2 linked regions of the Pleomorphomonas sp. T1.2MG-36 genome follow. Each later gene encodes a partner of the first gene's protein in a complex. Links are inferred from orthologs where the notes say so. Each region holds a gene or a part of one and is shown on either strand. Other genes may lie near its edges.

Region 1 (2,991 bases):
AAATCGGCTTGGAAATATAAGCCTCGCAGCCGCCTTGGCGAATGCGTTCCTCGTCGCCCTTCATGGCAAAGGCGGTGACCGCCACCACCGGGATCGAGCGCAACTCGTCATCTTCCTTCAGCCACTTGGTGACCTCCAACCCCGACACTTCCGGGAGCTGGATGTCCATGAGAATGAGGTCCGGCCGGTGGGTGCGCACCAGATCCAGGGCTTCGATCCCATTGCGTGTTTGAATCGTGCGATAACCATGCGCTTCCAGGAGATCGTGGAAGAGCTTCATGTTGAGCTCGTTGTCCTCGACGATGAGAACTGTCTTGGCCATTCGACTCTCTTTCCGCCTCGCGCACCGATTTTACCGGGTGCTTGGCGGGTTTCGCTCCAGCGCACTCGGCTCGTACGCAGGAACGCCTTCCGGTGGGGATAGGTTGCCACACTGATTCCAGTATAACAAATATAGTACGGATTCCTTTAGCAATCCCAAACGGTGGACCAAACATGCCCATTGGCAAAAGGCTTAGCGTCGACGAGGCGGAAGGGTTGGCCATTTCCGCCCTCGCCTACCTTGCAGGAAATCCGGATGCGCTTGGCCGCTTCCTGTCACTTTCGGGCATAGGACCGGCGGATCTTCGGACGGCGGCGCGCGAGCCCGGCTTCCTGGCCGGGGTGCTGGAGTTCTTTCTTGCCGACGAATCGTTGCTGCTATCCTTCGTCGAAGAGGTGCAGATAAGGCCGACCATGATCGCGGTGGCCCGCCATGCCCTGGTCGGCGACAGCGAGTTCTGATCGGCCGGCGGAGAGCGGAGGGCCGGCGGGAGGGAAACATGTCCGAGGCGTCGATTGGCTTCTGCAAGGATTGCCTCGCCCCGGCGCCGGCAGAAGGGCGCCGCTGTCCGGCCTGCGGCGGTCCTCGCCTTCTCCGTCACCCCGAGCTTCACCGCCTCGTCATCGCCCATGTCGATTGCGACGCCTTTTATGCCTCCGTTGAAAAGCGCGATGACCCTTCGCTCGCCAGCAAGCCGCTGATCATCGGCGGCGGCAAGCGCGGCGTCGTGTCGACGGCCTGCTACATTGCCCGCATCAGCGGCGTGCGCTCGGCCATGCCGATGTTCAAGGCCTTGCAGCTTTGCCCCGATGCGGTGGTGATTCGGCCCAACATGGAGAAGTACGCGCGCGTCGGCCGGGAGATTCGGCGGCGGATGCTCGAGCTGACGCCACTCGTCGAGCCGCTGTCCATCGACGAAGCCTTTCTCGACTTGTCGGGCACGGAGAAGCTGCATCGCGCCAGCCCGGCGCTGGTGCTGGCCCGCTTTGCCAGGGAGGTGGAGCGCGAGGTGGGCATCACCGTTTCGGTCGGGCTCGCCGCCAACAAGTTTCTCGCCAAGATCGCTTCCGATCTCGACAAGCCCAGGGGCTTTTCGGTGATCGGGCAGACGGAGGCCGCAGCCTTTCTGGCGCCGCGACCGGTCACGACGATCTGGGGTGTCGGCCGCGCGTTCTCCGAGCGCCTTGCCGCCGACGGCTTCCGGACGGTAGGCGATTTGCAGACGGCCGATCCGGCCCGGCTTGCCAGCCGCTACGGCGCGCTCGGCCTCAGGATCGTCAAGCTGTCGCATGGCGAGGACAACCGGCACGTCGTTCCCAACTCGAAGCGCAAAAGCGTCGGTTCGGAGGTGACGTTCTTCGAAGATCTGGCCGACGTCCGCGACCTCCGGCCGATCCTGCGCGAACAGGCGGAGCGCGTGTCCTTCGGACTCAAGCACGAAGACATCGCCGGCTCCTCGGTCACGCTGAAGCTCAAGACCGCCGACTTCAAGCTGAGGACCAGAACCAGACGCCTTGCCGACCCGACCCAGCTCGCCGACCGCATCTTCGCAGCCGCCGACGCGCTCCTTGCGGAGGAAGCGCATGGCCAGAAGTATCGTCTCCTGGGCGTCGCGGTGGCCGACCTATGCGAAAGCCGCTTCGCCGACCCGGCCGATCTCGTCGACCAGAAGGCAATGCGCAAGGCGGCGGCCGAACGGGCGATGGACGAGGTCAGGCAGAAGTTCGGCAAGCGGGCGCTCGAAACCGGACTGGTCTTCGACAATCATCGCCGTAACAAGGAGTGAACAAACACTCCGCAGGACCTGGCAGCGTTCATTAATCACATCAACCGCTTACTGTTCATTAAGATCGATTTTCATCAACTTGTCGCATTCGTTGAACACAACCCGGGAATGTGGCATCACCTGTGAAAATCATCATAAAGCCATTTCTTGATGCTCAGGCCGTCCGCCCACGATCCCGCGCTGTCCGATCTGCTCCACCGTCTGCGCCATCCCGCGGTGCGCAGCTTTGACGGGCGCCGCGAACCGCGTCAGGCGTGCAACCGCGTCGCCGCCCTCAATCGCGAGGGATTGTCGACGCCGATCGGCTGCGTTATCGAGGATCTCAGCCCTTCCGGCTGCCGCCTGCGTCTGACGGCGCGCGCGCATTTCGCTCCCGACGACCTCGTAAGCTTGTTCATTCCCAGTTGCCGCCGCGTGTTCACGGGCCGGGCCGTCTGGCAGAGAGGCGACGAGATCGGCGTCATGCTCGACGCCAGTCAGGACATCGGCCGGCCGCAGCTTGACAGTTGGACCACGGACGTCGTGATCGCGGTCGGCGGACCGCCCTCCAATTGTCGTGGTGTCAGCCCCGGCTCAGGCGGGCGCGCGTCGTGCGTGGCGTCGTCAAGAGCAGGCTGGTGTCGGACCCGGTAATGCCGGGCAACAGGCGGATGCGACGCAGCACGGTATCGAAGTCCGTGAGCGTCGCGGCACCCAACTCGACCACGAGATCCCAGCGGCCGTTGGTAGTGTGGATTGCCGCCACCTCGGGAAAGCCCCCGAGCTGACGGATGACCTTGTCCAGTACGTGCCCCTCGATCTCGATCATCATGATCGCCCGAACCGGCACCTCGATGGCGTCGTTGCGCAGGATCACCGTGTAGCCGAGGATGTCCCCATCGCG
Region 2 (2,989 bases), on another replicon or contig:
GGTGGGCGGCCACTTCGTCGAGCAGAAGCACCGGAGGGCTGCCGGTCAGTTCGGTGACCAAGGCCGCCTGCGCCAGCACGAGGCCGGTGAGCAACGCCTTCTGCTCGCCCGTCGAAGACGCCGACGCCGGCATGTCCTTTTCAGCGTGGCGCACCGAAAGATCGGAGCGATGCGGACCGACGAGCGTTCGGCCGGCCGCACGGTCGCGGGAGCGACCCGCCCTGAGATCGGCTCTCAACCAGTCCTCGACGTCGGCCGCCGCCGCGCCATCGAGCGCCGCATCGACGTCGCCGGTCAGCTGAACCGAGGCACGCGGGAAGACATCGTCGCCATCCGGACGCGCCGCGATCAAGCGGGCAAGGCAATGCACCGTCTCGCGCCGAGCCGCAGCCACGGCGACGCCGGTCGCGGCGATTTCGGCTTCGACGGCGTCGAGCCAAGCAGCATCGGCATCGCGTGCCTCAAGCAGTCGGTTGCGGGAGGCAACCGACTGTTCATAGGACGACACGCGCCGACCGTGCGCCGGATCGACCGCCAGCACCAGCCGGTCGAGGAAGCGGCGTCGATCGCCCGCAGGCCCCATGAACAGGCCATCCATGGCCGGGACGAGCCAGATGAGCCGCAGATGATCGGAAAGCCGCTCGCTGCCTTTCTGGGGCTCACCATCGACAAGCAGCCGCCGCGCCGGCTCGTCCGGGCCCGACCCGGTGCCGATGCGCACCGCGCCGTAGGCACCCTCCACATTGGCCAGCACGGAAAAGCCGCCAGAACCGCCAAGCCGCGCCATCTCGGCGAGCGTCGCCCGCCGGAAACCCCTGCCCGGGGAAAGCAGCGACAGAGCCTCGAGAACATTGGTCTTGCCGACGCCGTTCTGGCCGACGAGCACCACCGACCGGCCCGGGAAATCGAGCGAGAGGTCGGCATGGTTGCGGAAATCGTTGAGGCGAAGGCGGCTCACGCGCACCTTCGCCTCCGGACGGGATTCTGTCATGGCATTCCAGCGGCGGCAGATCACACCCGCATCGGCATCAGCACATAAAGCGTGGCGCCGTCGCCGGCATCCTGGATCAGTGTCGGAGAGCCGGCATCGGCAAGATGGAACACCGCCGTCTCCGACGTCAGCTGCCCGGCAATGTCCAGGAGATAACGGGCATTGAAGCCGATCTCGAGTGGCGTGTCGGCATAGTCGACCATCACCTCCTCGGTGGCGGTACCCGAGTCCGGGTTGACGACGGTGAGAATGAGGCGCCCTTCGGCAAGTGCCAGCTTCACGGCGCGGCCGCGCTCGGACGAGATGGTGGAAACGCGATCGACCGCTTCGGCGAACTCGGCCTTGTCGACGCGCAGTTCCTTGTCATTGCCCTGCGGGATCACTCGGCCGTAGTCGGGGAAGGTGCCATCGATCAGCTTGGACGTCAGCACCACGTTGCCGACCGTCAGTCTGATCTTGGCGTCCGACAGCTCGACCTTGAGCTCAGCCTTGGGATCCTCGATGAGACGCTGGATTTCGCCAACCGTCTTGCGAGGCACGATGATGCCCGGCATGCCCTCGGCGCCCTTCGGAGCGGCGATATCGGCCCGGGCAAGACGATGACCGTCGGTGGCGACGGCCCGGAACAGCGCGCCGTCAGGGCCGTCGACCGTGTGCAGGAAGATGCCGTTCAGATAGTAGCGGATCTCCTCGTTGGAGATGGCGAACTGCGTCCGATCGATCAGCCGCTTGAGATCTCCGGCTTCCAGCGTGAACGAATGGCTGAGATCGCCGACCGTGATGTCGGGGAAATCGCTCTCCGGCAGCATCTGCAGCGAGAAGCGCGAGCGACCCGAGGAGATGGAAAGCGTGGCGCCGTCGGCCGATGCCTCCAGCGAAACCTGCGAGCCTTCGGGCAGCTTGCGCACGATGTCGTAGAACATGTGCGCCGGCACCGTCGTGGCGCCGGGGCGCTCGACCACGGCCGGCACCGACTCCTGCGCCTCGAGATCGAGGTCGGTCGCCTTCAGCTTGAGCTGGCCGTCGTCGGTCCGGATCAGCACGTTCGAGAGAATCGGAATGGTATTCCGACGCTCGACGACACGGTGGACGTGGGTAAGGGAAGCGAGGAGGTGCGACCGCTCCAGCGTAACGCGCATGGATAAACCCGTCTGTCGTGGCTGCCGCGCACAGGACGGTCGCGCTGGGCACGACCGGCGCGGCCTCCGGAAAATCTGGCGATGAACACCCGTCGATCAGGCAGGACACGCCTGACCGAAACACGGCTGCTCCCGTAAACAATCCGAAGCGCCCACCTATCGCCCGATCTTGCGGTCGGGCCGGCGAACGCTCTAGGCCGTTCTCCCCGTCGCCACCAGGGCGGCAGCGGGGAAAAGCACATTACGGCAACTGCCGATTTCCGCAAGCCAGCATGCCGTCAACGGCACGGGTTTTCGCAGGCGTTTTTCCGTACCGGCCCTGAGATCAAGCCTCGAGCATGCGCTTCAGGACCTCGATCTCCTGCGTCAGCGCCTCGTCGGAGCTGAGTATCTCCTCGACCTTGCGCACAGCATGCAGAACGGTGGTGTGATCGCGACCACCGAAGCGCCGGCCGATTTCGGGCAGCGAGCGCAGCGTCAGCGACTTGGCCAGGTACATGGCGATCTGGCGCGGCCAGACGATGGACCGGGTACGGCGCGACGACAGCAGATCCTGCTTGGAGACGTTGTAGTGCTTGGAGACGACGCGCTGGATGTCCTCGATCTTGACGCGCCGAGTATCGGTGACGCGAATGAGGTCTTTCAGCGTGGTCTCGGCCATGGCGAGCGACAGCGTCAGGCCGGTCAGCTGATTGTGGCCGGCAAGGCGCGTCACCGCGCCCTCAAGGTCGCGGCCCGACGTGGTGACGTTGCGAACGATAAAGTCGATGACGTCGTCAGGAACGGAAAAGCCGGGCATGTGCTGGGCGGTGAGCGCGATGCGGCGCTCGACGATGGAGCGGCGCAAGGCCGCGTCGGG

The links. Proteins that work in one complex are often made in the same cells at the same time.
Region 2: the proteins of QQZ18_RS12710 (region 1) and dnaN are in contact, whole or in part, in a solved structure (PDB 1OK7), measured with the Escherichia coli proteins. The link is inferred for Pleomorphomonas sp. T1.2MG-36 from one-to-one orthologs.

The regions. Positions count from the first base shown.
Region 1 is NZ_CATNLY010000023.1:264,733-267,723, forward strand. What follows is about bases 45-2,964. They hold QQZ18_RS12710 (DNA polymerase IV), read left to right. Parts: upstream 45-821; coding sequence 822-2,108; downstream 2,109-2,964. Other genes in these bases: QQZ18_RS12700 (response regulator), read right to left, coding at 45-322; QQZ18_RS12705 (DUF3572 domain-containing protein), read left to right, coding at 496-783; QQZ18_RS23820 (PilZ domain-containing protein), read left to right, coding at 2,259-2,741; QQZ18_RS12715 (Lrp/AsnC family transcriptional regulator), read right to left, coding at 2,671-2,964. In the rest of the region: more of QQZ18_RS12700, read right to left, coding at 1-44; more of QQZ18_RS12715, read right to left, coding at 2,965-2,991. UniProt on the Escherichia coli protein: Poorly processive, error-prone DNA polymerase involved in translesion repair and untargeted mutagenesis. Copies undamaged DNA at stalled replication forks, which arise in vivo from mismatched or misaligned primer ends.
Region 2 is NZ_CATNLY010000045.1:189,014-192,002, reverse strand. Bases 72-2,989 are described here. They hold dnaN (DNA polymerase III subunit beta), read right to left. Parts: upstream 2,131-2,989; coding sequence 1,012-2,130; downstream 72-1,011. Other genes in these bases: dnaA (chromosomal replication initiator protein DnaA), read right to left, coding at 2,456-2,989; recF (DNA replication/repair protein RecF), read right to left, coding at 72-991. Outside these bases: more of recF, read right to left, coding at 1-71. UniProt on the Escherichia coli protein: Confers DNA tethering and processivity to DNA polymerases and other proteins. Acts as a clamp, forming a ring around DNA (a reaction catalyzed by the clamp-loading complex) which diffuses in an ATP-independent manner freely and bidirectionally along dsDNA.